Regions from separate parts of the Streptomyces sp. NPDC059080 genome, predicted to be linked through region 2. Evidence: riboswitches for the same ligand, from Rfam matches in the RefSeq annotation. Region 2 holds a riboswitch; the other holds the start of a gene.
The links. A riboswitch is a leader RNA that binds a small molecule or an ion and turns the genes downstream of it on or off. The one in region 2 is predicted to bind S-adenosylmethionine.
Positions count from the first base shown of each region.

Region 1: it holds a riboswitch for S-adenosylmethionine, as region 2 does, so the genes downstream of both, ACFWWQ_RS22285 (aminotransferase class V-fold PLP-dependent enzyme) here and thrC (threonine synthase) in region 2, are expected to answer to the same signal.

Region 1 covers NZ_JBHYGX010000031.1:53,165-68,614, forward strand. The annotation lists gene ACFWWQ_RS22285 (aminotransferase class V-fold PLP-dependent enzyme) at 146-1,558, opposite strand; SAM riboswitch class IV at 1,763-1,880, opposite strand; partial or broken gene trpD (anthranilate phosphoribosyltransferase) at 2,153-3,157, opposite strand; gene ACFWWQ_RS22295 (cytochrome b N-terminal domain-containing protein) at 3,295-4,932, opposite strand; gene ACFWWQ_RS22300 (Rieske 2Fe-2S domain-containing protein) at 4,929-5,990, opposite strand; gene ACFWWQ_RS22305 (c-type cytochrome) at 5,987-6,796, opposite strand; gene ACFWWQ_RS22310 (heme-copper oxidase subunit III) at 6,875-7,495, opposite strand; gene ACFWWQ_RS22315 (hypothetical protein) at 7,794-8,195, shown strand; gene ACFWWQ_RS22320 (Ig-like domain-containing protein) at 8,215-9,486, opposite strand; gene ACFWWQ_RS22325 (cytochrome c oxidase subunit 4) at 9,601-9,999, opposite strand; gene ctaD (cytochrome c oxidase subunit I) at 9,996-11,732, opposite strand; gene coxB (cytochrome c oxidase subunit II) at 11,729-12,697, opposite strand; gene ACFWWQ_RS22340 (cysteine desulfurase/sulfurtransferase TusA family protein) at 13,013-14,407, shown strand; gene ACFWWQ_RS22345 (carbohydrate kinase family protein) at 14,495-15,450, opposite strand, start outside.
Region 2 covers NZ_JBHYGX010000010.1:83,992-99,707, reverse strand. The annotation lists gene ACFWWQ_RS11155 (hypothetical protein) at 1-36, opposite strand, end outside; gene ACFWWQ_RS11150 (MerR family transcriptional regulator) at 117-1,061, opposite strand; gene ACFWWQ_RS11145 (alpha/beta fold hydrolase) at 1,274-2,902, shown strand; gene groL (chaperonin GroEL) at 3,075-4,700, opposite strand; gene ACFWWQ_RS11135 (cold-shock protein) at 5,084-5,290, opposite strand; gene ACFWWQ_RS11130 (MoaD/ThiS family protein) at 5,780-6,058, opposite strand; gene thrC (threonine synthase) at 6,175-7,467, opposite strand; SAM riboswitch class I at 7,485-7,633, opposite strand; gene ACFWWQ_RS11120 (glucosyl-3-phosphoglycerate synthase) at 7,804-8,769, shown strand; gene ACFWWQ_RS11115 (trehalose-6-phosphate synthase) at 8,899-10,428, shown strand; gene otsB (trehalose-phosphatase) at 10,478-11,482, opposite strand; gene ACFWWQ_RS11105 (DUF3263 domain-containing protein) at 11,635-11,958, opposite strand; gene ACFWWQ_RS11100 (extracellular solute-binding protein) at 12,227-13,492, opposite strand; gene ACFWWQ_RS11095 (ROK family protein) at 13,812-14,705, shown strand; gene nagA (N-acetylglucosamine-6-phosphate deacetylase) at 14,705-15,716, shown strand, end outside.

The sequences.
Region 1 (15,450 bases), on a different contig from region 2:
GTCCGGAGGTCCGGCACCGCAGCCGAACAGCTTCGCGCAGCGACGACGCCCGCCGCAGGCGCAACGAACGGACAGCGGACAACGGACCCCACCCGGCAACGGAAAAGGCCCCGCGCAGCGGAAAGGCGTCGGAAAAACCCGCGGCCTACGCCGCGTAGGGCACGCACCGCCCGTCCTCCGTGCGGTAGCTCCACCGCGCACCGTCCGCGACGAGTTCCTTGACCGCACGCACGAAGCGGTCGACGTGCTCGTCCGGCGTACCGGCGCCAAAGCTGACACGGACGGCGTTGAGCGCACGCTCGCCGGGCGCGGCCTCCGGCGCACCGCATTCGGCGGGCGCGTCGGGGGCCCCACCCAGCAGCGTGCGGACAAGCGGGTGGGCGCAGAAGAGCCCGTCTCGGACCCCGATCCCGTACTCGGCGGACAGCGCCGCCGCGAAGTGCGAGCTGTTCCACCCGTCGACGACGAAGGACAGCACGCCGACGCGGGGCGCGTCGTCGCCGAACAGCGACAGGACCCGGACCTCGGGGACCTCCGCGAGGCCGGTCCGGACGCGGGCGATGAGCTCCTGCTCGCGGGCGACGAGCGCGTCGAAACCGGCGTCGGTCAGCGCCTGGCACGCGGAGGCGATCGCGTAGGCGCCGATGACGTTGGGCGACCCGGCCTCGTGACGGGCCGCGGTCGTGTGCCAGGCAACGTCGACGCCACCGTCGGGACGCCGCGCGACGGTCCGGCTGGCGCCGCCGCCGGCCAGGTACGGGTCCGCGTCCCGCAGCCAGTCGGCGCGCCCGGCCAGCACGCCGGAGCCGAACGGCGCGTACAGCTTGTGACCGGAGAACGCGGCCCAGTCCACGTCGAGTTCGGCGAGGTCGACGGGGTGGTGCGGCGCCAGCTGTGCGGCGTCCAGCACGATCCGCGCGCCGTGGGCGTGCGCCACGGCGGCCAGCTCCTTGACCGGCCAGATCTCACCGGTGACGTTGGACGCGCCGGTGACGCACACCAGGGCGGGCCCCTTGGGGCCTCCCCCGGTCGAACGAAGTGGAGAGCTCGGGGAAGGCTCACGGGCGGCGAGGGCCTTCTCCAGGATGTCGACGGCCTGGCGGGAGGTGCGCGGCGCGTCGAGGTAGGTGACGTCGACGCCGTCGCGCTGCTCCCACGGCAGCAGCGACGCGTGGTGCTCGGTCTCGAAGACGAAGACCCGGGTGGAGTGCGGCAGCGCAGCCGCCAGCAGGTTGAGGGAGTCGGTGGTGGAGCGGGTGAAGATCACCTGGTCGTCGTCGCGGCAGCCCAGGAAGCGGGCGATGGTGGTGCGGGCGTTCTCGAAGAGGTCGGTGGAGAGCTGCGAGAGGTACCCGGCGCCGCGGTGCACGCTGCCGTAGTACGGGGCGTAGGCGGCCACGTCGTCCCAGACCCGCTGGAGCGCGGGGGCGCTCGCCGCGTAGTCGAGGGCGGCGTAGTCGACCTCCCCGCCGGTGACCAGCGGCACCAGGACATCTCGCCCCAGAACGTCCAGCGAGGTACAAACGGGGCGGTCGGTGGCAACGGTGGAGGCAGACATGGCGAACTCCCGTGAGAGAAAGGCGAATTCACCGCGCGCGGGCATGCGGAAGAGCGAAAGGGCGCAGTGGAATTCGGCAGGAAAAACAGCGGCGGAACGCTGGAATTACTGAGAAGCGAAAAACTGGAGAGGGGCTTGTGCAGCCCTATCGCATTCGCTGGTTCACGGAAGTTCTCCCTCTGAGGACCAGGATCCCTGGCGAGGGATCCGCGCTTGCCGCAGACCTCGCTGCCTGCGGCCTGGTCATCACCCGGGGCACCCCGCCACGGAAGGAGGGTTGCCGGACAGCGGGCCGGGGCCTATATCGCTGTCACTCGTGACCTGCGCAGCATCATGCCATATGAACGGAGCGGTGCAAGCCCGGTCCGGTTACTGAGATCAACAGGACCGGGCCCGCACGGAACGCCCCGCAACGGCCGTACGGCGCTCAGGCGTTGCTGGCGGCCGCCCAGCGCTCCAGCGCCCGCTTGGCCGCCCCGGAGTCGAGGGGCGGCCCCGCCCCCGCCCAACCCGGGGGGGGGGGGGCCGGGGGGGGGGGGGCCGGGGGGGCCCCCCCCCCCCGGCCCCCCCCCGCGGTGATGATCCCCCCCCCCCCGCCCCCGCGGCCCGCTCCATACCGGCGCGGATCTGCTCGGTCAGCGGCGCCGCGGTCGGCTCCAGCGCCGCGAGCGCCGCCGCTGAGTTCAGCAGCACCGCCTCGCGGACCGGGCCCTTCTCCCCGTCCAGCAGCCGCCGCGCCACCCCGGCGTTGTACGTCGCGTCCGCACCGCGCAGCGCCTCCACCGGCACCAACGGGATACCGACGTCGCGCGGGTCGAACGTCTCCTCACGCACCGCGCCGTCCCGCACGATCCACACCCGCGACGTCGCCGTCGTCGTCAGCTCGTCCAGCCCGTCGTCGCCGCGGAAGACCAGCGCGGACGAGCCGCGCTCGGCGAGCACCCCGGCGAGGATCGGCGCCATCCGCGCGTCCGCGACGCCCGTCGCCTGCGCCTGCACCCGCGCCGGGTTGGTGAGCGGGCCCAGCACGTTGAAGGTGGTCCGGATGCCCAGCTGGCCGCGGGCGGTGGCGACGTGCCGCAGCGCCGGGTGGAAGGTGACCGCGAAGCAGAACGTGATGCCCGCCTCCTCGGCGACCTCCACGACGCGCCGCGGTGCGAGGTTCAGCTTCACGCCCAGCTTCTCCAGGACGTCGGAGGAGCCGCTCGCCGACGACGCGGCGCGGTTGCCGTGCTTGACGACCTTCGCGCCCGCACCGGCCACCACGATCGACGACATCGTGGAGATGTTGACGGTCTTGGCGCCGTCGCCGCCGGTGCCGACGATGTCCACGCCGGGGCCCGGCACGTCGATCAGCCGGGCGTGCGCGTACATCGCGCGGACCAGCCCGGAGATCTCCGCGACGGTCTCGCCCTTGGCCCGCAGCGCCACCGCGAACCCGGCGATCTGCGCGTCGGTGGCCTCGCCCCGCATGATCCGGTCCATCGCCCAGGCGGTGTCGTCGGCGGCGAGGTCCCGGCCGTCGAGGAGGGCGTTCAGGATGCCCGGCCAGGTGTGGGCCGCCACGCTGTCGCCGCCTGCCGGGGTCGCAACGTTCATGGTCCACACTCCTGGTTCGTGCCTGCGTATGGGGAAACCCTATCGAGCCCCGGGGATGCCGGAGGGCCCCGTCCGACGTCCGGACGGGGCCCTCTGGGTGGCGTCACTTCCGCCGTGCGGTCACGGCGGCTCGGTGATCAGTGGTGGCCGTGGCCGCTGCTGATCTCCTTGTACTCCTCGACGGTCGGCTTCGGGATGACGTTGTCCTCGCCGTCGTACGCCTTCGAGAGCTTGGCACGCAGCTTCTGCGACCGCGTGACCTTGCGCCGGACGCCGTTCTCGTCGACCTCGGGCCCCAGCTCCAGCGGCGTGGGCTGCTCGTGCTGGGTGAGGACGTGCAGCTGCTCCTGGCTGAGCGGCTCGTGGACCTCGACGAACTCACCGTGCGGCAGGCGCTTGATGATGCCCGACTCGCGGCCGTGCAGCACCTTGTCCTTGTCGCGGCGCTGCAGACCCATGCAGACCCGCTTGGTGGCGATGAACGCCAGCACGGGACCGACGAAGAACGCGATACGCACGAACCAGGTGATCGAGTTGATCGACAGGTGGAAGTGGGTCGCCCACAGGTCGTTACCGCCACCGATCAGCATCACGAAGTACGCGACCAGCCAGGCCACACCGAAACCGGTACGGGTCGGGGCGTTGCGCGGACGGTCCAGGATGTGGTGCTCGCGCTTGTCACCCCGCACCCAGGACTCGATGAACGGGTAGACCGCGATGGCCACCAGCACCAGCGGGAAGATCAGAATCGGGATGAGCACACCGAAGTTGATGGTGTGGCCCCAGAAGTTCCACTCCCAGCCCGGCATCACACGGACCAGACCCTCGGCGAAGCCCATGTACCAGTCGGGCTGGGCGCCGGTGGACACCTGGTCCGGGCGGTACGGGCCGATGGCCCACACCGGGTTGATGCTCGCGATGGCCGCGATCACCGAGATGACACCGAAGACCAGGAAGAAGAAGCCTCCGGCCTTGGCCATGTAGACCGGCAGCAGCGGCATGCCGACGACGTTCTTGTTGGTCTTGCCGGCACCCGGGAACTGCGTGTGCTTGTGGTAGAAGACCAGGATCAGGTGGGCCACCAGCAGGCCGAGCATGATGCCCGGCAGCAGCAGCACGTGCACCGTGAAGAACCTCGGGATGATGTCGTGCCCCGGGAACTCCCCGCCGAAGATGAACATCTGCAGGTACGAGCCGACCAGCGGCATCGCCAGGACGACACCCTCGATGAACCGCACGCCGGTGCCGGAGAGCAGGTCGTCGGGGAGGGAGTAGCCGGTGAAGCCGGTGAACATGCCCAGCACCAGCAGCAGGAAGCCGAACAGCCAGTTGACCTCGCGCGGCTTGCGGAAGGCGCCGGTGAAGAACACCCGCATCATGTGGACCATCATCGCGGCCAGGAAGATCAGCGCCGCCCAGTGGTGGATCTGCCGGATGAGCAGACCACCACGGATGTCGAAGCTGATGTTCAGCGTCGACTCGAACGCCTGGGTCATCCGGATCCCGTGCATCGGCACGTAGGAGCCGTGGTAGACGACCTCGGCCATGCTCGGGTGGAAGAACAGCGTCAGGTAGACGCCGGTCAGGATGATGATGATGAAGCTGTAGAGCGCGACCTCACCCAGCATGAAGGACCAGTGGTCCGGGAAGATCTTGCGCATGTTGGCCTTGGCGAGGCTGTAGATGCCCAGCCGGCCGTCCGCCCAGTCGGCGATCCGCTCGCCCCGCGGCGCCTGGCCGCGGCGCGTGGTGGTCGCGCTCGTCTCGTTACTCATCCGCGCTCCCAGAAGCTCGGGCCGACGGGCTCCGCGAAGTCGCTGACGGCTTCGAGGTAGCCGTCCTTCACCGTGATGTGCAGCTGCGGCAGGGCGTGGCCCGCGGGGCCGAAGATCACGCGACCGCCGTCGGACAGGTCGAAGGTGGACTGGTGGCACGGGCAGAGCACGTGGTGGGTCTGCTGCTCGTACAGGCTGATCGGGCAACCGACGTGGGTGCAGATCTTCGAGTACGCCACGATGCCCTCGTGCGACCACTCAAGTTCCTGCTTGTCCTTGATGTCCTGCGGCTGGATCCGCACGAGCATCAGGGCGTCCTTGGCGATCTTGTTGTTGAACTCCTCGTCGTCCTCCTCCAGGCCCTCGGGCTTGGCGAACGTCAGGGAGCCAACCGCGATGTCCTCGGCACGGAGCGGCAGGTTGGTGGACTGGTTGACCAGGCGGGTGCCCTTCTTCCAGCCCGTGCCGCGCAGCTTGTTCTCGGGCAGCGGCCCGAGGTCACGCAGCAGGACGACGCCGGAGAGCGGCACCAGGGCCAGCGCGCCGAACATCGTGTTGCGGATCAGCTTGCGGCGACCGAACCCGGACTCCTTCGCGCCCTGCGCGAAGTCGGCGAGCACCTTGGCCTTGACCTCGGGCTCCGCCTCGATCGGGTGCCGGTCGTCGGCGACCTCCTCGTCCGACATCAGCGTGCGGGCCCAGTGGACCGCACCGGCGCCGATGGCGAAGAGGGCGATACCCAGGGTCAGACCCAGGGAGAGGTTCAGCGCGCTGATGTGCCCGAGCGGGAAGATAAAGACGATCTTGTCGATCGGGAAGATCACATACGACGCGATGAACGCGACGGTCGCGATCATCGACAGGAGGAAGAAGTAGGCCACGACGCGCTCGGAGCGCCGGGCGGCCTTCTCGTCGATGTCCTGGATGCGGTGCTCGTGCGCGGGCAGACCCGGGTCGGCGAAGGGGTTGTCCGCCTTCACCGGCGCACTGTCGTGAGCGGTGCGCTCACTCGGAAGGGATTCTTCTGGCACGTCTGCGTGTCGTCCAGTCTCACTCATGACTTCTTGGCCTTCGTAGTCCGGGCAGCGACCCAGATGGCGACCGCGACCAGCGCGCCCAGGCCGAAGATGTAGCCGAAGAGACCCTCACTGACCGGACCGAGACCACCGAGGTCCAGGCCGCCGGGGCTCGCGGTGTCATCGCCGTTGACGGCGTCGAGGTACGCGACGATGTCCTTCTTGTTCTCCGAGGACAGCGTGCCGTCACCGAAGGAGGGCATGTTCTGCGGGCCGGTCTGCATGGCCTCGTAGATGTGCTTCGGGTCCACGCCCTCAAGCGTCGGTGCGTACTTGCCGTTGGTCAGGGCGCCGCCCTTGCCGGTGAAGTTGTGGCACTGCGCGCAGTTGGTGCGGAACAGCTCGCCACCCTTGCCGACGTCGGCACCTTCCGGGCTGTACTGGTCCTTGCCGGGCACGGCGGGACCGGCGCCCAGCGACGCGACGTACGCCGCCAGCTGGTCGGTCTGCGCCTGGTTGTAGAGGGGCGTCTTCCGCGGCACCTGGGCGCCGGGCTGCTGGGCCGGCATACGGCCGGTGCCCACCTGGAAGTCGACGGCTGCGGCGCCGACACCGACCAGGCTCGGGCCGTCGGACGAGCCCTGACCGCCGGTGCCGTGGCAGCTGGCGCAGCCGACGGCGTAGAGCTTCTTGCCCTCCTTGATGGCAAGAGACTGGGCGGTGTCATCGGCCTGAGCCTTGTCCGCCGGCGCGAACGCGGCGTACAGCCCCCCAGTGACCGCCAGCGCGAAGAGTAGGACGACGAGCGCCGCCAGCGGATGGCGCCGTCGTGCGGAGAGCTTTTTCACGGATTACCCCGGTGTCAGGATCTTCTGCGTCGATGCTTTGGCTATGTCTGTCTGAACTGCGGTTCCCGGTCGGACCGGTTACCGGATCAGGTAGATCGTGGCGAAGAGGCCGATCCAGACGACATCGACGAAGTGCCAGTAGTAGGACACGACGATGGCCGCGGTGGCCTGTTCGTGGGTGAACCTCTTGGCCGCGTACGTCCTGCCCAGAACCAGCAGGAAGGCGATCAGACCGCCCGTCACGTGCAGGCCGTGGAAGCCGGTGGTCAGGTAGAACACCGAGCCGTAGGGGCCGGACGAGAGCGAGAGGCCCTCGTGCTTGACCAGTTCGGTGTACTCGAAGACCTGCCCGCCGATGAAGATCGCGCCCATGATGAACGTGATCACGAACCACGTGCGGAGCTTCTTGACGTCGCCGCGTTCTGCCGCGAAAACACCGAGCTGGCAGGTCAGCGAGCTGAGCACCAGGATCGTTGTGTTCGTCGCGGAGAACGGAAGGTTCAGCGCATCGGAGGTTTCCTTCCAATACTCGGCACCGGTCACCGATCGAAGGGTGAAGTACATCGCGAAGAGGGCCGCGAAGAACATCAGCTCGGAACTCAGCCAGATGATGGTTCCGACGCTGGTGAGATTCGGTCGATTGACCGACGGGTGCGCGTGCCCGGTTTCTACTGTCGTTGCTGTCGCCACGACCGACATTATGTCGGTCGCTTATCCCGCCCTCACTCCGGGGGGTGCCGTTCGGTGTGTCAAGGCCGTATGCCCTGCTCGTACGGGCCTCTTCCGGCTTCCCCCGAAGGGGGGAAGCACGGGGTGCCGGAGCGCCCCGGTGTCGTACCGTGGCCAGTCCTGACGGGCCGTCGGACGGATCTTGGTGGCGTCCGGCCCCTCCTGTCCGCGGCCCTTGCGGGAGTAGCATCCGAGCCCTACCTACGGTGGGGGCGTTCCCTGCACAGGTACCGTCCCGGTCCGTACCGCTTCGAAGCGTGGAGGAACGATGCAGGCGACTGCCACGGTGCTGGTCTACAGCGACAACGCCACCACCCGCGAGCAGGTGAGGCTGGCCTCCGGGCGGCGGCCCGCGGCCGATGTCCCGCCGGTGGAGATCCTGGAGTGCGCGACCCTGCCCGCCGTCCTGGAGGCGCTGGAGCAGGGCGGCATCGACGCCTGTGTGCTGGACGGCGAGACCGCACCGGCCGGCGGGATGGGCGTGTGCCGGCAGATCAAGGACGAGATCTACGACTGCCCGCCGGTGCTGCTGCTCATCGGGCGGCCGCAGGACGCCTGGCTGGCCACCTGGAGCCGCGCGGACGCCGCGGTGACGCATCCGGTGGACCCGGTGGCGTTCGCCGACTCACTCGCCTCCCTGCTGCGCGGACGGGTCCTCGCACGCGGCTGAGCGGCCGCCTGAGGCGCCCTCAGACCTCGGGGCGCAGCCGGGCCGCGTCTGCGGGCTCCCGCTGCCGCTCGGCCGCCCCTGTGGTGGCGGCGCCGTTCCTGAGGGCGCTGCCCTCGCGCCACTCCTGCCAGGGCATGTTCCAGTCACCGAAGCCGTTGCCGAAGGGCGCCATGGTGGCGCCGCCGCTGTTGACGACCTTCACGATGTCGCCGACGCGCACGGTGTGGAAGAACCACTGGGCGTTGCCGGTGGACATGCCCGTGCAGCCGTGGCTGACGTTGGCCGCGCCCTGCGACCCCACGGACCAGGGCGCGGCGTGCACGTACTCGCCGCTGGTGGTGACCCGCGTCGCCCAGTAGACCGGCAGGTCGTACGAGTCCGAGCTGCCGTCCGGGATGCCGATGCTGCCGCTGGTCATCCGGACGAAGCTTTCCTTGGCGAGGACGACCTTGACGCCGTTGCGGGTGTCGAAGCCGGGCTTGCCGGTGGTGACCGGCAGCGTGTTGACCTGCCGGCCGTTGCGCAGCACCGTCATGGTGTGCGAGGACGCGTCGGTGATGGCGACGACCTCGTCGCCGGTGGTGAGCTTCACGGGCTTGGCGGGGCCGCCGTAGAGGCCCTTGGAGATCTTCAGGCCCTCCAGGTTGCTGTGCACCTCGATCGCGGCGTGCGCGGGCCAGTACTCCTTGGGGCGGAAGTGCAGGGTCTTGCCGTCGACCCAGTACCAGGAGCCCTGGACGCGGGGCGTGGAGTCGACCTTCAGGGCGCTCTCGACGACGGCGCGCGCCTGCGGGTCCTTGACCTCGCGGCTGAGCTTGGCGGTGACCGGCTGGCCGACGCCGTACTCGCCGCTGTCCGGGCCGAAGGTGACCTGGAGCCGGTCGCCGCCGCCCTTGGTGGCGACGTGGAGTGTCTTGCGGCCGGGGTTGCCGTCCTCATCCTCGGTGCTGACCTGCACCGTGTAGCGGACGCCGGCGGCGAGCGGCACGGTGGTGCGCCAGTGCTTGCCGTCGGCGGTCAGCTCGCCGCGGATGGAGCGGCCGGAGGCGTCGGTGGCGGTCACGTCCGTGAGGCGCGCCTTGTCGTCCGTGACGGACACTTCGAGCGGCTTGTTGGGGTCCGCCGTCCGTGTCCCGTCCGGGGTGTTGGACGTGATCTGGTCGGCCGCGTCGTAGGGGTTTGCGGAGAGCGGTTCCGACGACGAGCCCCCGCACGCGGTGGCGGACACCGCGAGGGGCACGAGCAGGAGGCCGCAGCTCAGCACCGTCCGGGTTCGGGGTCTGGGACTCATGTACCAAAAATATGGAGAAATCCCGGGAGCGGCGCGCTGGAGGACTGCAAACGGGGCGGGCCCGGACACCAGTTGAGGTGTCCGGGCCCGCCCTTCACGGCGCGAGGGCCGTGCTCACTGCGTGCGGTTCTCGCCGCGGTAGTACTCGAAGACCCAGCCGAACAGGCCGATGAGGATGACCGGTGCCGAGAAGTAGAGCAGCCACCAGCCGAAGACGACGCCCATGAAGGCCAGGGCACCGCCGACGGCCAGCGAGAGCGGCTGCCAGCTGTGCGGGCTGAAGAAGCCCAGTTCGCCCGCGTCGTCCGCGACCTCGGCGTTCTCGTTGTCCTGCGCGCCCGCGTCGACCCGCCGGGCCGTGAAGGCCAGGTAGTAGCCGATCATGATGCACAGACCGAACGCGAGGAACAGCGCGGTGGTGCCCGCCGGTTCCTTCGACCACACGCCATAGGTGATCGCGATGGCGAGGACGAAGACGGAGAGCCAGATGAACATCTTGCCCTGGATCTTCACTTGCCTGCCTCCTTGCCGCCGGCGAGGGCCTTGCCATCCGCCGGACCGTGGCCGTTCTGGAGGGCGTCCAGCGCGGCGATCTCCGGGTGGTGCAGGTCGAACGCCGGGGATTCGGACCGGATGCGCGGCAGGGTGAGGAAGTTGTGCCGCGGGGGCGGGCAGGAGGTCGCCCACTCCAGGGAACGGCCGTAGCCCCAGGGGTCGTCGACCTCGACCTTCTTGCCGTACTTGGCGGTCTTCCAGACGTTGTAGAAGAACGGCAGGACCGACAGGCCGAGCAGGAAGGACGCGATCGTCGAGATGGTGTTCAGCGTCGTGAAGCCGTCGGCCGCGAGGTAGTCCGCGTAACGACGCGGCATGCCCTCGACGCCCAGCCAGTGCTGCACGAGGAACGTGCCGTGGAAGCCGACGAACAGGGTCCAGAACGTGATCTTGCCGAGGCGCTCGTCCAGCATCTTGCCGGTGAACTTCGGCCACCAGAAGTGGAATCCGGAGAACATCGCGAAGACGACCGTGCCGAAGATGACGTAGTGGAAGTGCGCCACGACGAAGTACGAGTCGGAGACGTGGAAGTCCATCGGGGGCGACGCCAGGATGACGCCGGTCAGACCGCCGAAGGTGAAGGTGATCAGGAAGCCGACCGCCCAGAGCATCGGTGTCTCGAAGGACAGTGAGCCCTTCCACATCGTGCCGATCCAGTTGAAGAACTTCACACCGGTCGGGACCGCGATGAGGAATGTCATGAAGGAGAAGAACGGTAGGAGTACGCCGCCCGTCACATACATGTGGTGCGCCCAGACCGTCACCGAAAGACCGGCGATGGAAATCGTCGCGGCGATCAGACCGATGTAACCGAACATCGGCTTCCGGGAGAAGACCGGAATGACTTCGGAAATGATGCCGAAGAACGGCAGCGCGATGATGTACACCTCTGGGTGTCCGAAGAACCAGAAGAGGTGCTGCCAGAGCAGTACGCCGCCATTTGCCGCGTCGAATACATGGGCACCGAACTTACGGTCCGCCTCCAGGGCGAACAGCGCGGCGGCCAGGACCGGGAAGGCCAGCAGGACCAGGACACCGGTCAGCAGGACGTTCCACACGAAGATCGGCATACGGAACATCGTCATGCCGGGGGCGCGCATGCAGATGATCGTGGTGATGAAGTTGACCGAACCGAGGATCGTGCCGAAGCCGGAGAAGGCCAGACCCATGATCCACATGTCGGCGCCGACGCCCGGCGAGCGGACGACGCCCGACAGCGGGGAGTAGGCGAACCAGCCGAAGTCGGCCGCACCCTGCGGGGTGAGGAAGCCGGCCACCGCGATCAGCGAGCCGAAGAGGTACAGCCAGTACGCGAACATGTTGAGCCGCGGGAACGCCACGTCGGGCGCACCGATCTGCAGCGGCATGATCCAGTTGGCGAATCCGGCGAACAGCGGCGTCGCGAACATCAGCAGCATGATCGTGCCATGCATCGTGAATGCCTGGTTGAACTGCTCGTTCGACATGATCTGCGTGCCCGGACGGGCCAGCTCGGCGCGCATGAGGAGCGCCATGACGCCGCCGATGCAGAAGAACGCGAACGACGTGACCAGGTACATCGTGCCGATCGTCTTGTGGTCGGTGGTGGTGAGCCACTTGACCACGGCGATGCCTGGTTGCTTCTTGCGTACGGGCGGTGCTGCCGGAGCCGTATCGGCGGCGGCACCCTGGGGTTCGTTGAGGATGCTCACTTGGTCTTGATCTCCGCGTTCCTGGCGTGATCCGTCTGCTTCTCGCCTGACGGCAGGTAGCCGGTCTGGCCCTTCTTCGCCAGGTCCTTCAGGTGCTCCCGGTACTTCTCGGGGGAGACGACCTTGACGTTGAAGAGCATCCGGGAGTGGTCGACGCCGCAGAACTCGGCGCACTTGCCCGCGAAGGTGCCCTCCTTGTTGGGGGTCACCTCGAAGACGTTGGTGTGCCCCGGGATGACGTCCATCTTCATCAGGAAGGGCACCACCCAGAAGGAGTGGCTGACGTCACGCGAGGTCAGGATGAACTGGACCTTCTCGCCCTTGGGGAGCCAGAGCGTCGGACCGGGGTTGCCGGTGTCGGGGTCCCGGGTGGCGGGAGTACCGGAGTCGTAGGCGCCGTCGGCGCCTGCCGGGAAGCCCTTCTTCAGCCTGTCAGGAATCGCGTCGAGCTGAGCCAGCTCGGTCTTGTCCGCGTGGGTGGACTTGTTGCCGTCCACGTCCTCGATGTAGTTGAACGCCCAGCTCCACTGGAAGCCCACCACGTTGACGATGTGGGCAGGCTTCTTGGACGTCTTGAGGAGTTCGCTCTCATCGCGCGCGGTGAAGTAGAAGAGCACCGCGATGATGATGAACGGAACGATCGTGTACAACGCCTCGATCGGCATGTTGTACCGGGTCTGTGCGGGGACCTCCACCTTGGTCCGGCTGCGGCGGTGGAAGATCACGCTCCAAATGATCAGGCCCCACACCAGCACGCCCGTTGCGAGGGCGGCGGCCCAGGAGCCCTGCCAAAGAGAGAGGATCCGCGGCGCCTCGTCCGTGACGGGCGTCGGCATACCGAGGCGGGGGAAGTCCTTTGATGTGCAACCAGTCGCGGTCGCCAGGACCAGGCCCGCAGCAAGCACCTGCGGCAGCTTCCGCCGCATCGGGCGCCGCGACGAGCGGTCGGAGCCGTTGGGACTCACGTAGCGCCTTCCCGAGAGTCTCGCCCGCGAGACCGGCTGCGGCCGTCTCGCTGGTCGGTCGCCGGCCCTGGCGCGGGCAGGGGTTTGGATGTTTATGCGGACCAAACCCTACTGGACGCTATTTGAGGGTGCGCGGGGAGGGTGCCCAACGCGGCGCGTCACTCCCCGAAGGGGTGGTCGCAGCAGGTCCGCGGCCTCCGTTCCGCCCCCGAATACCCGCCTTTCCGCGGGATCTGACGCCCCGCCCGGGGCCGGTCGCCGGGCCGGGTGCGGCCGCCCCCCGCGGGGCCGCGGCCGTCCTCTACCGTCTCGTACGTGCCCTACTTCGACGCCGCATCCTCCGCCCCGCTGCACCCGGTCGCCCGTGAGGCGCTGCTCGCCTCGCTGGACGAGGGCTGGGCCGACCCGGCCCGGCTGCACCGGGAGGGGCGGCGGGCGCGGATGCTGCTGGACGCCGCGCGGGAGGCGGCGGCGGAGGCGGTGGGCTGCCGGGCCGACGAGCTGGTTTTCACCCCTTCGGGTACGCAAGCGGTGCATTCGGGCATCGCCGGCGTGCTGGCGGGGCGGCGGCGGGCCGGACGGCGGCTGGTGCGGTCGGCCGTGGAGCACTCCTGCGTACTGCATGCGGCGGAGGTGCACGAGGCGGACGGCGGGTCGGGGGCGGAGGTGGGGTGCGACCGTACCGGGCGGGTCGCGGCGGCGGAGTTCGCGGCGGCGCTGACGCCGGACACCGCGCTGGCGGTGCTCCAGTCCGCCAACCACGAGGTGGGGACGGAGCAGCCGGTGGCCGAGGTGGCCGAGGTGTGTGCGGCGGCGGGGGTGCCGCTGTTGGTGGACGCGGCGCAGTCGCTGCCGTGGGGGCCGGTGGCGGGGCCGTGGTCGGTGCTGGCGGGCAGCGCGCACAAGTGGGGCGGGCCGCCCGGGGTGGGGCTGCTGGCGGTGCGGAAGGGGACGCGGTTCGCGCCGCGGGGTCCGGCCGACGAGCGGGAGGCGGGCCGGGCGCCCGGTTTCGAGAACGTCCCGGCGATCGTGGCGGCGGCCGCATCGCTGCGGGCGGTGCGGGCGGACGCGGCGGCGGAGGCGGCACGGCTGCGGGGGCTGGTGGCACGGATCCGGGAGCGGGTGGCGGTGTCGGTGCCGGATGTGGAGGTGGTGGGCGATCCGGAGCGGCGGCTGCCGCATCTGGTGACGTTCTCCTGCCTCTATGTGGACGGCGAGGCGCTGCTGCACGGGCTGGACCGGGCCGGGTTCTCGGTGTCGTCCGGCTCGTCGTGCACCTCCAGCACGCTGACGCCGAGCCATGTGCTCAAGGCGATGGGGGTGCTGTCCGAGGGGAACGTGCGGGTGTCGCTGCCGGTGGGTACCGGAGCGGACGAGGTGGAGCGGTTCCTGGACGCGCTGCCGGGGGCGGTGCGCGAGGTGCGGGAGGCGCTGGGCGCGCCGGGGGCGGCCGTGGCGGCGCCGGAGGGCGGGGAGCCGGGGTCGCTGGTGGTGGACGCGCTGGGCGCGCGGTGTCCGGTGCCGGTGATCGAACTGGCGAAGGCGATCGGGCGGGTGCCGGTGGGCGCGACCGTGACGGTCCGGTCGGACGACGAGGTGGCTGCGCTGGACATTCCGGCCTGGTGCTGGTCGCAGGGTCAGGAGTATGTCGGCACGCGCTCCCTGGAAGGGGAACGCGGCGCCGCGTATGTGGTGCGGCGCCGCGTGTAGGCGGACGGGCCGGGGCGGACGTGCCGTACGCCGGGGGCGAGGCACGGGCCGCGGACGGGCCCTGGTGCGGGGTCTCCCCCGGTCCGGTCAGGCCAGGTGCTGCTGGATCTCGGTGGCGGCCTCGTGGCCGTACGCCTTGGTGAAGCGGTCCATGAAGTGGCTGCGGTGCAGCTCGTACTCCTGGGTGCCGACGGTCTCGATGACGAGGGTGGCGAGCATGCAGCCGACCTGGGCGGCGCGCTCCGGGCAGACGCCCCAGGAGAGGCCGGAGAGGAATCCGGCGCGGAAGGCGTCGCCGACGCCGGTCGGGTCGGCCTTGGTGGTCTCCTCGGGCGTGGTGACCTCGATGACCGGCTCACCGGCGCGCTCGATGCGGACGCCGTTGGCGCCGAGGGTGGTGACGCGGGTGCCGACCTTGGCGAGGATCTCCTCGTCGGTCCAGCCGGTCTTGGTCTCGATGAGGCCCTTCTCGTACTCGTTGGAGAAGAGGTAGGCGGCGCCCTCCATGAGGGTGCGGATGGCCTCGCCGTCCATGCGGGCGATCTGCTGGGAGAAGTCGGCGCCGAACGGGATCGCGCGGCTGCGGCACTCCTCGGTGTGGCGGATCATCGCCTCGGGGTCGTCCGCGCCGATGACGACGAGATCGAGGCCGCCGACGCGCTCGGCGACGGTCTGGAGCTCGATCAGGCGGGCCTCGCTCATCGCGCCGGTGTAGAAGGAGCCGATCTGGTTGTGGTCGGCGTCGGTGGTGCAGACGAAGCGGGCGGTGTGCAGCACCTCGGAGATACGGACCGAGTGGGTGTCGACGCCGTGGCGGTCGAGCCAGGCGCGGTACTCGTCGAAGTCGTTGCCCGCGGCGCCGACCAGGATCGGCCCGGTGCCGAGCTGGCCCATGCCGAAGCAGATGTTGGCGGCGACGCCGCCGCGCCGGACGTCGAGCTGGTCGACGAGGAAGGAGAGGGAGACCGTGTGCAGCTGATCGGCGACCAGCTGGTCGGCGAAGCGGCCGGGGAAGGTCATCAGGTGGTCGGTGGCGATGGAGC
Region 2 (15,716 bases):
GACCCGCGCATACGTCATCGTCTGCGTGTTCGACATACAGGCATCCTGCCAGAGGGGTACGACACCATGTGGCCTAACAGTGCAGGCAGTTGGGGACGCCGGGGCCGGTCCGGGGCTCAGGCGGCGCGGGCGGCCACCTCATCGGTCAGGGCGGCCAGCAGCCAGTCGTGCGTGGTGCCCGGGGTCGGCACGGGACGGCCGTCGCGCGGGCCCAGGACCTCGGCGGTGAGCGCCCAGTACGGGTCGAGACGCGGGTCCGCGGCGAGGTGGGCGGCGAGCTGACGGCGGAAACCGGGAGTGTCCCGGGCGCCACCGGAAGCGGCGTACGCGGCGACGAAGCAGTCCAGCTCCTCCCCCGGGTGCGGCGCCCGGTCCCGCCGCAGCCGCGCCGCCGCCAGCTCGTACGCCTCGCCCAGCCCGTCGTAGAGGACCTCCGGGCGGAAACCGGGGCCGGAGCGGTGCGCGGCGGGCTGGACGCGGGCGGAGCCGTCGCACGGGCGGGTCACCAGGGCGTGCAGCCGGGCGAAGGCCAGCACCTGCGCGGGCGTCGGGTCGTCCGGCGGCGCGGGCACCGCCTGCTCCAGGAAGGCGGCGACCGCACGGCCGGACATCCGCGGCGGCAGCCACGCCCGCCAGAACCGGGCGAGCGACGCGGTACTGGGTGGCGCCGTCACCGCCCCGATGAGCCGCAGCCGATCGGCGCGCTCTCGGGGCGGACACTCCTGGACGAGCCGCAGCCCGGCCTCCCGCCACCGCAGCGCCGCCATCCGGTCCCCGAGCTGCCGCAACTGCCCGGCGACGGCGTCCTCCAGGGCACCGCCCGCCCCCGCCTCGTCGTCAACGATCCGCCGCACCTCCGGGACGGGCAGATCCAGGGCCCGCAGCGAACGGATCAGCCGCAGCCGGTCGAGGGCGTCGGGGCCGTACCGGCGATGTCCGCCCGCGCTGCGGGTCTGCTCCGGCAGCAAGCCCCGGTCCGAGTAGAACCGCACGGTCTTGACCGTGACGCCGCCGCGTTCGGCCAGCTCACCGATGCTCCACAGGCCGTCGGATGCGCTCACTTGAACCTCCCTCAGGGGGAGTTCCTACGGTACCGGCGGGCACGGGGCGGACGGGCCGGTCGGGGGACGGTCCGTACGCCGCCCGCCCGGCTTGGGGGGGCGCACCGTCGTGTGCGGCGCGCCCCCTCCCCGTACGGGGCGATCCCTTACGTGAACGCCCTGATGAACGTGACGAGAGCGCCCTGATGAACGTGACGAGCGAGGAGCGAACGATGAACGATGCGGAGCGGACCGGGGCCCACGACGGGCACACCAGGACCCACTTCATCCTGATCCCGGGCGCCTTCACCGGCGGGTGGGTGTGGGAGGAGACGGCGGAGCGGCTGAGGGCGGCGGGAGCGGGGGCGTACGCCATGACGCTCGTCGGGCCCGAGGGGGCGCGCGGCGGCGGGGGTGCGCCGGACCTGGAGGCGCATATCGGGGAGGTGGTGCAGGCCATCGATGCCGTGGAGGACGCCACCCGGGACATCGTCCTCGTCGGCCACGGCTACGGCCTGCACCCGGCCCTGGGCGCCACGGACCGGCGGCCCGGCCGCGTGGCACGGCTCGTCGCCCTGGACACGGCCCCGCCCCAGAACGGGCACCCGGCGTGGGCCACCGTGCCTGACCAGGTGGTACGGGAGGAGCTGGCGGCACGCGCGGGGGCGGACGCAGCGGGCGGAGCCGGAGTGGCGGGCGGGGCCGGGGCCGCCACGACAGGCGGAGCCATCGGCGGCGAACCGCTCCCGCCCCCGGATTCGGCAGCCGCCTGGCGCCGCTGGGGCAGCACCGACGGCATCCCCGGAACATCCCTGGAGCGCCTGATCCGGGACGCCGTCCCGCAGCCGCTCCACACCCTCCGCCAGCCCCTGCACCTGACCGGCGCCGCCACCGACGTCCCCACCACCGGCGTCCTCTGCACCGCCAACGGCGCCAGCATCGACCTGGTCCAGATGCGGGTCAGCCTCGGCGATCCGGCGTTCCAGCCGCTCGCCGCACCCGGTGTGCGCTTCCTCGAACTGCCCACCGGACACTGGCCGATGCTCTCCTGCCCGGACGGTCTCGCGGACGTCCTGCTGAACGCGGCGGCGGGCGAGGGCCGCCGCCTCACCCCCGCGGGCAGCCAGCCGCCGCATCTGCGGCCGTTCCTCCTCGACGTACCAGAGGTGCCGCACGAGCGGAACGAGACCATCGATCTGTACCTCCCCGGGGGCGACGGGCCGCATCCGGCGGTGATCGTCGTCCACGGCGGGCCGATCCCCGAGGGCATCCGGCCAACGCCGCGCGAGTGGCCGACGCTCACCGGGTATGCCCGCCTCGCCGCGGCCCACGGCGCGATCGGCGTGACCTTCGACCACCGGCTGTACGACATCGACGGCTACCCGCGCGCGGCGGAGGACGTCGCGGCGGCGGTGGCACGGGTCCGCGCCGACCCGTGGGTGGACGGCGACCGGATCGCGCTGTGGTTCTTCTCCGGCGGCGGACTGCTCGCCGCCGACTGGCTGAGCGCCCCGCCGCCGTGGCTGCGCTGCATCGCCGCGAGCTACCCGATCCTCGCGCCCCTGCCCAACTGGGGCCTGGGCGGCGACCGGTTCCGGCCGGTGGCGGCGCTCCGCGGCGCGGGCGACCTGCCGCTCGTCGTGGTCCGGGCCGGTCGCGAACTGCCCGAACTCGCCGCCACGGTCACGGAGTTCCTGACCGCGGCCGAGGCACACGGGACCACCCTGGAGGTGATCGACGTACCCGACGGGCACCACGGCTTCGAGACCGCGGACCACCACTCCGACGCCGACCTCGCGGCGCTGCGTACGGCCGTCCGATCGGCGCTCCGGACCGTCCTGGGCCACCTGACACCACCGTAGGGGGCGCGAGGGTGGTTCCGTCAGCCCCCCGGGCGGGCCGCCCCAGGTCACCCGGCCCCGGAAACGCCGCCGGGGCGGCACCCCTCCGGAGAATCCGAAGAAGGTGCCGCCCCGGCGAACCAGCGGACGGTGATCCGCCCGTCCCGCCGCGTGCGACGGAACGGGGCAGGGATCAGAAGTCCATGTCACCGCCGGGCATGCCGCCCGGAGCGCCCGCCGCGCCGGCCTTCTCCGGCTTGTCGGCGATGACGGCCTCGGTGGTGAGGAACAGCGCGGCGATGGAGGCGGCGTTCTGCAGCGCGGAACGGGTCACCTTCGCCGGGTCGATGATGCCCTCGGCGATCATGTCGACGTACTCGCCGGTGGCGGCGTTCAGACCGTGGCCGACGGCCAGGTTGCGCACCTTCTCCACGACAACGCCGCCCTCAAGGCCGCCGTTGACGGAGATCTGCTTCAGCGGGGCCTCCAGGGCCAGCTTCACAGCGGCGGCACCGGTGGCCTCGTCGCCCTCCAGCTCCAGCTTCTCGAAGACGCTGGAAGCCTGGAGCAGGGCGACGCCACCGCCGGCGACGATGCCCTCTTCGACGGCCGCCTTCGCGTTGCGCACGGCATCCTCGATGCGGTGCTTGCGCTCCTTCAGCTCGACCTCGGTCGCGGCACCGGCCTTGATGACCGCAACACCGCCGGCGAGCTTCGCCAGGCGCTCCTGCAGCTTCTCGCGGTCGTAGTCGCTGTCCGAGTTCTCGATCTCGGCGCGGATCTGGTTGACGCGGCCCTGGACCTGGTCGCTGTCACCGGCACCGTCGACGATGGTGGTCTCGTCCTTGGTGATGACGACCTTGCGGGCGCGGCCCAGCAGGTCGAGACCGGCGTTCTCCAGCTTGAGGCCGACCTCCTCGGAGATGACGGTGCCACCGGTGAGGATGGCGATGTCGCCGAGCATGGCCTTGCGGCGGTCACCGAAGCCCGGGGCCTTGACGGCGACGGACTTGAAGGTGCCACGGATCTTGTTGACGACCAGGGTCGACAGGGCCTCGCCCTCGACGTCCTCGGCGATGATCAGCAGCGGCTTGCCGGACTGCATGACCTTCTCCAGGAGCGGCAGCAGGTCCTTCACGTTGCCGATCTTGGAGTTGACGATCAGGATGTACGGGTCGTCGAGCGACGCCTCCATACGCTCCATGTCGGTGGCGAAGTACGCCGAGATGTAGCCCTTGTCGAAGCGCATGCCCTCGGTGAGTTCCAGCTCCAGACCGAAGGTCTGGGACTCCTCGACGGTGATGACGCCTTCCTTGCCGACCTTGTCCATGGCCTCGGCGATGAGCTCGCCGATCTGGGTGTCGGCGGCGGAGATGGAGGCGGTCGAAGCGATCTGCTCCTTGGTCTCCACGTCCTTGGCCTGCTCCAGCAGGGCGGCGGAGACGGCCTCGACGGCGGTCTCGATGCCCCGCTTGAGGGCCATCGGGTTGGCGCCGGCGGCGACGTTGCGCAGGCCCTCCTTGACGAGCGCCTGGGCCAGGACGGTCGCGGTCGTCGTGCCGTCACCGGCGACGTCGTCCGTCTTCTTCGCGACCTCCTTGACCAGCTCGGCGCCGATCTTCTCGTACGGGTCCTCCAGCTCGATCTCCTTGGCGATGGACACACCATCGTTGGTGATCGTGGGGGCGCCCCACTTCTTCTCAAGGACGACGTTGCGACCCTTGGGGCCGAGGGTCACCTTGACGGCGTCGGCGAGCTGGTTCATACCGCGCTCAAGGCCGCGCCGCGCCTCCTCGTCGAACGCGATGATCTTGGCCATGTGAAGTGGTCCTCCCAGGACGAAGGGGCACCTCCCGCGCCTTTGGGGCGTGGAGGCTCTTTCCTCCGGACCGCGCTGGCGCCCGCGACGGACGGCCCACCGTTGGAGCGGTTCCTTCCCGCCCCGCCTGCGGACCTCACCGACGGTCCAAAACTGTCACTCTCACCCGGAGAGTGCTAACGCAATGATTAGCACTCGACCCCCTTGAGTGCAAGGCGCCCTCCGAAGGAGGACTCGTTGAGGGGCGGTGGTCGGGCGACGGGCGGGCGCAAGGCATCCCGGCCGTGACCGTCCCTGAATCCGCAGGCCCGGCCCCTCAACGCAGCAGGAGACCCGCACCCCAACGGGGCGCGGGTCTCCTGGATGCTGCAGTCGGTCGGCGCTCAGCCGGCCGCCAACTTGACCATGTCAGCCTGCGGCCCCTTCTGGCCCTGCGAGATCTCGAACTCGACCCGCTGGCCCTCCTCAAGGGTGCGGTAGCCGTCCATCTGAATCGCGCTGTAGTGGACGAAAACATCCGCACCACCGTCGACCGCGATGAAGCCGTACCCCTTCTCCGCGTTGAACCACTTGACGGTGCCCTGAGCCATGCCTAACTCCCCTATTACTGGCCCTTGCGCAGGACCGCACTCCGCGGACCCGGGTCAGACCTCACCCCGCGAATGGCCCGTGGAGTGTGCGCCGGAACGCGTCGACCGCCGCCGAATGTATCCGCACCGGTGCCCAGCGCAACAGGTCAATCGGACGAGAATTCTGACGATGCGAGAAGTGGCGATATGCGCGGAACTGGCCATATTCCCGGGCAACTCGGGCCGGACATAAGGAACTTGGAGCGCAAACGCCGCACACACTTTGCACACAACTCATCGTGATCCCGGGGCGTTCAGAAGGTCGCCACACCGTGCTCGATGAGCAGAAGAAGGGGATCGGCGAAATGGTATCGCGTTTTGCAGGACTGTTTCACAACGCGGAATCGCCCCGTCCGCATATGCAGACGGGGCGATTATCAGTCAGAGAGAGAAAGGAATGGCGAGAACCATTCGCCACCCGGGTGGCGGCTCCCCGACCCGGTGCGGGCGTCAGCAGCCGCCGGCCACCGCCGGAATGATCGAGACGCCCGCACCGTCCGGCGTCGGCGTCTCCAGACCCTGCTCGAAGCGGACGTCGTCGTCGTTCACGTAGACGTTCACGAAGCGCCGCAGCTTGCCCGCGTCGTCCAGCACCCGGGCGGCGATGCCCTGGTGGTTCTTCTCCAGGTCGGTGATGACCTCGGACAGCGTCCCGCCCTCGGCGGTGACCTCGGACTCGCCGCCGGTGTACGTACGGAGGATGGTGGGGATGCGGACCTTGACGCTCATGGGTTCTGCCTTCCAACGACTGCGGATACGTCTGCGGAACCGGCCGCCGCGCCCCGGGCGGGACGGCGGCGGACGGACCGGGTCGGCCGACTGCCGGCCGGAGGAGCGACCGGGAATCAGCCGACCAGCCCGGCCGAGCGGAACGCGTCCAGGCTCGGGCGGATGGTGGCCGTGGGGCCGGTGGTCGGAGCGACGGCGTCAAGCGTCTTGAGGCCGTCGCCGGTGTTGAGGATGACGGTGGACAGGGCCGGGTCGAGCAGGCCCTCTTCGAGGAGCTTCTTGGTGACGCCGACGGTCACACCGCCCGCGGTCTCCGCGAAGATGCCCTCCGTCCGCGCCAGCAGCTTGATCGCGTCCACGACCTGCTCGTCGTTGACATCCTCCACCGCGCCGCCCGTACGGCGCGCGATGTCGAGGACATACGGCCCGTCGGCCGGGTTGCCGATCGCCAGGGACTTGGCGATGGTGTCCGGCTTCTGCGGGCGGACCACGTCGTGCCCGGCCTTGAACGCCGTCGACACCGGGGAGCAGCCCTCGGCCTGGGCGCCGTAGATCCTGTAGGGCTTCTCCTCGACGAGGCCGAGGGCGATCAGCTCCTTCAGCCCCTTGTCGATCTTGGTGAGCTGGGAGCCGGAGGCCACCGGGATGACGATCTGGTCCGGCAGCTCCCAGCCGAGCTGCTCGCAGATCTCGTACGCCAGCGTCTTGGAGCCCTCGCCGTAGTAGGGGCGGAGGTTGACGTTGACGAAGCCCCAGCCCTCGCCGAGCGGGTCGCCGATCAGCTCGGAGCAGAAGCGGTTGACGTCGTCGTAGTTGCCCTCGATGCCGACGAGGTCGCCGCCGTAGACCGCGGCCATGACGACCTTTCCGGCCTCCAGGTCGTGCGGGATGAAGACGCAGGAGCGGAGCCCGGCGCGGCGGGCGGCGGCGCCGACGGCGCCGGCGAGGTTGCCGGTCGAGGAGCAGGAGAGGGTGGTGAAGCCGAAGGCGCGCGCCGCCTCGACGGCGATGGCGACGACCCGGTCCTTGAAGGAGTGCGTCGGGTTGCCGGAGTCGTCCTTGACGTAGAGGCCGCCGGTGACGCCCAGCTCACGGGCGAGGTTGTCGGCCTTGACGAGCTTGGTGAAGCCGGGGTTGAGGTTCGGCTTCTCGGCCACGTCCGCGGGGACGGGCAGCAGCGGTGCGTACCGCCAGATGTTGTGGGGACCGGCCTCGATCTGCTTCCTCAGCTGCTCCGGGTCGCCGTCCGGCAGCTCGTACGCCACCTCCAGCGGCCCGAAACAGGACACGCAGGCGAAGATCGGGCCGAGCGGGAAACGCTCACCGCATTCGCGGCAGGACAGGCCGACGGCGGGACCCAGAGTGACGGAGGAAGCGTTTTCGGTAACTTCAACAGCTTGCGCAGCCATGGAGGCGAGGCCCTTTCTCCTCATCTTCCTCGCGGCGCATCTCGCCACGAGACGGATTTGGCACCTTCCCTAGCCGGGAGCCTCGCGCCGCGTGATGCGGTCGAGACCGGCTGGAGGGTTGCCGGGGCTTCAACGGGCCGTGTCCCTCTGCCCCTCTGGATGAGCGGTATGGCGCTGGGAAATCCCAGGCGTTTGTGGTGCGGTGACCCCGGCATGCGGCGGTCATCCGCGTTGTTCAAGACTGTAACCGACGGCACTGACAGGAGAGAGAGCCGTCCGAACCGCGAGATGGATCACATGCGCCGCCGAGACGGCGCGCACCGAGGAGTCGAAGACGTGCTGGAAGAGGTGGAGCGCTGGCTGGGGCGTCGCTCCTGGTCCGCTGCCGACCGACCGCTGCCGCAGCTGCTGGAGGCCAAACGGCTCAGCGGCCGTACGGTCAGCGTCGTACTGCCCGCGCTCGACGAGGAGGCGACGGTCGGCACGATCGTCGCGGCCATCCGCGCCGCCCTGATGACCGAGGAGGTGCCGCTCGTCGACGAACTGGTGGTGCTGGACTCCGGGTCCACGGACCGGACGGCCGAGGTCGCGGCGGCCGCCGGGGCGCGGGTGGTGGCGCGGGACAGCATCCTGCCGCGGCTGCCGGCGGTGCCCGGCAAGGGCGAGGTGCTGTGGCGGTCGCTGCTGGTCACCCGCGGCGACATCGTCTGCTTCGTCGACGCGGACCTGCGGGAGTTCTCGCCGGCGTTCGTCTCCGGGATCGTCGGGCCGCTGCTGACCGACCCGGACGTGCAGTTCGTCAAGGCGATGTACGACCGGCCGCTGGAGACCGGCGGCGCGCCCGGGGGCGGCCCCGGCCAGGGCGGCCGGGTCACCGAACTGGTCGCCCGTCCGCTGCTCAACCTCCACTGGCCGCAGCTGGCCGGGTTCGTGCAGCCCCTGGGCGGGGAGTACGCGGCCCGCCGCTCGCTGCTGGAGCGGCTGCCGTTCCCCGTCGGGTACGGCGTCGAGCTGGGGCTGCTGGTCGACGCGTTGCACACGGTCGGTCTGGATGCGCTCGCCCAGGTGGACGTCGGCGTCCGCAAGCACCGCCACCAGGACGGTCAGGCGCTGGGCCGGATGGCCGCCGCGATCTACCGCACCGCCCAACTCCGGCTGGCACGCGGGCATTTGGTGCGGCCGCGGCTGACGCAGTTCGTCCGCGGCGAGAGCGGTTTCATCCCCCGGACCAGCGAGGTCGACACGGAGGAGCGGCCGCCGATGGCCGAGGTCCCGGAGTACGCGGAGAGCCGGGCGGCCTGAGCCGCCCCGGCGGGCTCACCCGGTGGGACGACGGGCCCCGGCGGGCGTCCCCCCTTTGGCCTCATCAGCGTCCCTCCCTTGGCCTCATTCGTACGTGTGCGCCGATCCGGTGCGGGCTAGGGTCGCGGCATGGCCTCCGAACTCAGCGGTACCACCCCTGCCCGGACGCCCACCGCGGGGCGCGGCGCCGAGGTGCTCGTCGCGTCCAACCGCGGCCCGGTCTCGTATGCCGTCGGTGCGGACGGCGCGCTGACCGCCAAGCGGGGCGGCGGGGGGCTGGTCTCGGGGCTGTCGGCGATCGGGCCGGAGACGGACGCGGTGTGGGTCTGCGCGGCGCTCGGCGACGGTGACCGGGAGGCCGTGCGGCGCGCGGACGGTGAGCTTCCGACGGCCGACACCGGTGGACAGCGCGTCCGTATGCTGGACATCCCGGCGGAGGTGCACGCCGCCGCCTACAACGGCATCGCCAATTCGGTACTCTGGTTCGTCCACCACATGCTCTACCAGACGCCGCTGGAGCCCTCGTTCGACACGGAGTTCCGGAAGCGGTGGGCGGCGTACGAGGCGTACAACGCGGCGTTCGCGGCGGCGCTGGACCTGGCGGCGGCGCCGGGCGCCGCGGTACTGATCCAGGACTACCACCTGGCGCTGGCCCCCGGAATGCTCCGCGAGCGCCGACCCGACCTGCGGATCTGCCACTTCTCGCACACCCCGTGGGCGCCGCCGGAGTACTTCGCACTGCTACCCGACGACATCCGGGACCGGCTGATCCGGGGCATGCTCGGCGCGGACCGGGCGGGCTTTCTGACACGGCGGTGGGCGGCGGCGTTCGTGGCGTGCTGCACGGCCACCCTGGAGGCACGGTGCGCAGTCCACCATTCGGACGGCGAGGCACCGCACGTGGTCACCGCGCCCCCGGGCCGTACGCCGCACACCACCCGGATCGGGGTGCACGGCCTGGGCGCCGACGCGGAGTTCCTGCGGGAGCGGGCGCACCACCCGGACGTCGACGAACGGCTGACGGCGCTGCGCGCGCAGATCGGCGGCGGGGACGGACCGGAGCGGCGCCGCACGATCGTCCGGGTCGACCGCACCGAACTGTCGAAGAACATCGTCCGCGGGCTGCACGCCTACCGCCGTCTGCTGGCGGACCGCCCGGAGTGGCGCGAGCGCGTCGTCCACCTCGCGTTCGCCTACCCCTCCCGCCAGGATCTGGCCGTCTACCGCGACTACACCGCGGAGGTGCAGCGCGTCGCCGAGGAGATCAACTCCACGTACGGCACGCCTGGTTGGCAGCCGGTGGTACTGCATGTCAAGGACGATTTCGCGCGTTCGCTGGCCGCGTACCGCCTCGCCGATGTGGCCCTCGTCAACCCCATCCGGGACGGCATGAACCTCGTCGCCAAGGAGGTCCCAGTGGTCTCCGACGCCGGGTGCGCGCTGGTCCTCTCCCGGGAGGCGGGCGCCCACGAGGAGCTGGGCGAGGACGCGTGGAGCATCAACCCGTACGACATCAACGCGACGGCGGACGCGCTGCACGCGGCCCTGTCGATGCCGGACGAGGAACGCGCGGCCCGCTCCGCCCGGCTCGCCGCCGCGGCCACGGCGCTGCCGCCCGCCCAGTGGTTCACGGAGCAGTTGACGGCGCTACGGGGGTGAGGGCGGGCCCCGCAGACCGGTCCTCGGCGCCCGTCAGCCCGTCAGTCCGTCAGCCGGTCAGCCGGTCAGCCCGCCAGTCCGTCAGCCGGTCCGCGAGGGCGTCGAGGAGGGCGATGACGCCGGTGGGGCCGTCGACCACCAGGTCGGCGCGGGCGGCGAGTTCGGGGACCTCGGTGCTGCCGCTGCACACCAGCAGGCCGGTGCGGCGAGGCGCGTCGGGGTCGCTGCGGAGGCGGTCGACGGCGTCGAAGGCGGCGAGGTCGCCGAGGTCGTCACCGGCGTAGAGGACGGTACGGGCGCCGGTCTCGCGGAGCCAGGCGGTGAGGGCCACGCCCTTGTCGACGCCGGGCGGGCGGAGCTCCAGGACGTAGCGGCCCGGTTCGACGAGGAGGCCGTGGCGGGTGGCGAGGGCGGTCAGGGGGGCGCGCAGGGCGTCGAGTGCGCCCTGCGGGTCGGGGGCGCGCCGGGTGTGGACGGCGAGCGCACGGCCGCCCTTACGCTCGACGGCGGCGGCCGTCCAGGGGCCGTGCCAGACGCCGGACGCGGTGAGCACGTCCGGGAGTTCGGTCTCGGCGGCGGCGACGGCGGGCGGCGGCCCGTCGGCGTGCAGGGCGCCCGTCGCCGCCTCCCAGCGCTCGGCGCCGTAGTGGCCGAGGACGGTGAGGCGGTCCAGGCCCGGGGCGCCGTCGACTCCGGCCAGGTGGACGGCGACGGCGGCCGGACGCCCGGTGATCACGGCGGCGGCGCGCAACCGGGGCACCAGCCGCCCCAGCGCCCGGGCGGCCCCGGGGTGCGCCCGCGCCGCCTCCGGGTCGTCGACGATCTCCGCGAGCGTCCCGTCGAAGTCGACCGCGAGCGCGGCGTCCCCCGGCGCGGCCAACAGCGCGGCCAACGCGCTGCGGCCCGCTTCGGTACACGGTACGGGGAGGTCGGGGCGCGGTGGCGGGCCGGTGTCGGGCGTGCGGCCCGTGTCCGGCGTGCGGCCCGTACCGGGCGGAAGGCCGGGGCCCGCGTCCGGGCCCGGCGAGGGTGCGGCGTCCGGGGAACTGCCCATGGGGCGAGCGTACCGGGGTGGGGGCGGGGGGACCTGGTGTACGGCGGAGACGGCGGAAGGCCCTCGGCGACGCGGCGCGCCTCCGGCCGGGCCGCCTCCCGCACGAGCCGGGCCCCTGCCCCCGGGCGCCTGCCCCCGGGCCCCGTAGCGCCTCAGCGGCGGTCCCGTCGAGCCGCTCGCCTGCGGAGCAGCCGGTTGACGGTGACCGCATCATGGCGCAGCGCCCGCGGGTCGTCGAGCAGGGCGTTGAGGAGCTGGTAATAGCGCGTCGGGGAGAAGCCGAGGTGCTCGCGGATGTGGCGCTCCTTGGGGCCGGACGAAGGCCAGGAACGGCGCTCCACGGCGAGCACCGCCACGTCCAGGGCGGAGAGTTCACCGGGTGCGGGCGCTTCCGGGGCGTTCTCGGGTGCGGGAGCCGGGGCACCCTCGGGGGCGGAAGCCGTGCCGTCCTCGGAGGCGGAAGCCTGACCACCCATGGGCGCGGAAGCCGGGGTGTCCTCGGGTGCGGCAGCCGGGGCACCCTCAAGCGGGGCGGTCGCCTCCGTACCGCCGTCCGTCCCCCGGTCCGTGCCGTCCTCGCCGCGCGTCGTCACGTTCCCACGATAATGCCCTGGTCGGACGGCCGGGCGGGGGCGGGATGACGGGCCGGGGCGGCAGCCGGGCCGGGAAGCCGCCACCGGCCGGGCGCCCGAACCGAGCGCCCCTGGTGCCGGGCCCCCGGGCCGGGCCCCCGCCCCCAGGGGCTCACCCCCCGGCCGTATCCGCCGCCTCCGCCGTGTTCTGGAGGTCGGAGAGGATGCTCGACGGGTCGCCCTTGGGGTCGACCGCCGTGCCCATCTCCGACTTGAGGGCCTTGGCGACCTCCGGCCACGACGTCTTGTTCGCGGGGTAGAACTGCGCGTCGCGCAGCGGGCCGACGAAGTCCTGGAGCGTGCCGAAGCGGTGGTCACCGGCCATCTTCTGGGCGGCCGAGATGGTGACCGGCAGCAGGCCGAAGTCGTGGGAGAAGTTCAGCACGTTGGTGTCGTCGTAGACGAAGTCGAGGAACTTCCCCACCTGGGTGCGGTGGCCGTTGTGCTTGAACGCCATCATCCAGTCGGAGACGCCCAGGGTCGACGCGGACGGGCCGTCCTTGCCGGGCAGATCGGCGGTGCCGTAGTCGATACCGTTGGCCTCCGCCTGCTTGATCAGCGCCGGATGGCCGTTGAGCATGCCGACCTGGCCGTCGGCGAACCCGGCGAAGGCGTCCGCGCGGTTGAGGGTGGCCGGGTCGCCGCCGGTCAGCCCCTTGTCGACGAGTTCGTCCCGCAGCCACTCGAAGGTCTTGACGTTGGCGGGCGAGTCGATCGCGTACTTGCCGATGTCGTCGGTGTAGCCGCCGCCCCCGCCGAGCATCCAGTTCAGCGATTCGGCCTGGGGCTCCTCCGGGCCGAGCGGCAGCGCGTACGGCCTCTTCACGCCCTGCTTCTTCAGCAGTTCGGCGTCCTCGGCGACGTCGTCCCAGGTCTTCGGCGCCTTGGCGATGCCCGCCTGGGCGAAGAGCTTCTTGTTGTAGAAGAGGCGGCGGGTGCTGGCGGCGAAGGGGATGCCGTACTGCACCCGGCCCACCTCGCCCGCCTCGGCGAGCGTCGGCTGGAGGCCGGCCTGGACGGGGATGGAGAGCAGTTCGTCGGCGCTGTACAGCTGGCCCTGGGCGGCGTAGTCGGCGTACGAACCGCTCTGCGCCAGGTCGGGTGCGTGCCCCTTCCGGACCAGATCGGCGACCTTCTTGTCGACGTCCTTCCAGTTGTAGACGTCAACCTCGACCTTGATGCCGGGATGCTTCTTCTCGAAGGCGCGGGTCAGCTGGTCCCAGTACTGCCGCGAGCCGGGGCCCGTGCCGTCGCCGTAGTCCGCGGCGACGAGCTTGAGGGTGACGCGGTTGCCCTGGCCCGCGCCGCAGCCGCTCAGGGTGAGGGTCAGGGCGGTGACGATTCCCGCCGCCACCAGGCTCGTGTACCGCCGCTGCACTGCTGTTACCGCCCTTTGTCCGGATTGATCGTGGTACCGGGTCCGCGTACGGCATCGGGGATCACCCTCCGCCGCCGCGGCGGCACGCGCCCGGGGCGACGCGCCGCACATGAGGTCTGCACCACAGTCCCCACCGCTGCGCAGGCGCCACGGAACTCCGCAGGTCACTGCGGCCTGACGGCGAACGAACCATGGGGTGGCACCAAGGATCAAGGATACGGGCAGGGCCGCACCGCGAGTGGACTAGACCTTTAGGACCGACTCGCGCGAAACTGTCCCCGTGAGACACGTCATCGCCCTTGATGTGGGCGGCACCGGAATGAAGGCCGCCCTCGCGGGGGCGGACGGGACCCTGCTCTACGAGGCGCGCCGCCCCACCGGCCGCGAGCGCGGCACCGACGCCGTGGTCGAGACCGTCCTGGGCTTCGCCGCGGAGCTGCGCGACATCGGCCGGGCCCGCTTCGGCACGCCCGCGGCCGCCGCGGGCGTCGCGGTCCCCGGCATCGTCGACGAACGGACCGGCATCGCCGCCTACTCCGCCAACCTCGGCTGGCGCGATCTGCCGCTGCGCGACCTCCTCTCCCGGCGGCTGGGCGGCATCCCCGTCGCCCTCGGCCATGACGTCCGCACCGGCGGGCTCGCCGAGGGCCGCATCGGCGCCGGACGCGACGCCGGACGGTTCCTCTTCGTCCCCCTGGGCACCGGCATCGCGGGCGCCATCGGCATCGAGGGCCGCATCGAGACGGGCGCGCACGGCAGCGCCGGGGAGATCGGCCACATCGTCGTACGCCCCGGCGGGCGGCTCTGCGGCTGCGGGCAGCACGGCTGTCTGGAGACGGTGGCGTCCGCCGCCGCCGTCGGCCGCGCCTGGGCCGCGGCGTGCGGCGATCCGTCGGCGGGCGCGGCGGACGCGGCGAAGGCCGTGGAGTCCGGCGATCCGCGCGCCGCCGCGGTGTGGCAGGACGCGGTGGACGGCCTCGCCGACGGCCTGGTCACCGGCCTCACCCTGCTCGACCCGCAGACGCTGATCATCGGCGGCGGGCTCGCGGAGGCGGGCGACACGCTCTTCGTGCCGCTGCGCGAGGCGGTCCGCGCGCGGGTGACGTTCCAGCGCCTGCCCTCGATCGTCCCGGCGGCTCTGGGGGACGCCGCCGGCTGCCTGGGCGCGGGTCTCCTCGCCTGGGATCTACTCTCCACGGAGGTATCCGCCTGATGGCACAGCAACAATCCGCGGGCCGTGCCGGTGACCGGCGCACCGTCCTCGCCGGGGCCCGTATCGCGACCCCGTCCGGCGTCGTCGAGGACGGCCGGATCGCGGTCGCGGACGGCCGCATCGCCGAGGTGTCCGGCGGCCCCGCCCCGGACGGCCCCGGCGGCGCCACGGCGGGCCACACCGATCTGACGGGCCATCTCATCGTGCCCGGCTTCATCGACATGCACCTGCACGGCGGAGGCGGCGGCTCCTTCTCGTCAGCGGACCCCGAGGAGTGCCTGCGGGTCGTCGACGCCCACCGCCACCACGGCACCACCTCGATGATCGGCTCCACCGTCACCGGCGACCTCGACGACCTGTCCCGGCAGGCAGCGGCCCTCGCCGAACTCACCGAGCAGGGCGACCTCGTCGGCATCCACTTCGAGGGCCCCTTCATCTCCCCGCACCGCTGCGGCGCCCACCAGCCCGAGCTGCTGCGCGACCCCGATCCGGCGGACGTCCGCAAGCTCGTCGCCGCCGGTCGCGGCCGCACGAAGATGATGACCGTCGCCCCCGAACTCCCCGGCGGCCTGGAGTCCGTACGCCTGCTCGCCGACTCCGGTGTCCTCGCCGCCGTCGGCCACACCGACTCGACGTACGACGCGACCCGCGACGCCATCGACGCCGGGGCGACCGTCGCCACCCACCTCTTCAACGCGATGCCCGCGCTGGCCCACCGCGCGCCGGGGCCGGTCCTGGCGCTGCTGGAGGACGAGCGGGTCACCGTCGAGATGATCAACGACGGCACCCATCTGCACCCGGCCGTCCTCCAGATGGCCTTCCGGGACGCGGGCGCCGGGCGGGTCGCGTTCATCACCGACGCGATGGGCGCGGCGGGCATGTCCGACGGGATGTACCACCTCGGCCCGATGGGCGTGGCGGTCACCGACGGCGTCGCCCGGATCGCCGAGGGCCCCACCGCCGGGTCCATCGCCGGGTCCACCCTCACCCTCGACCGCGCGTTCCGCCGCG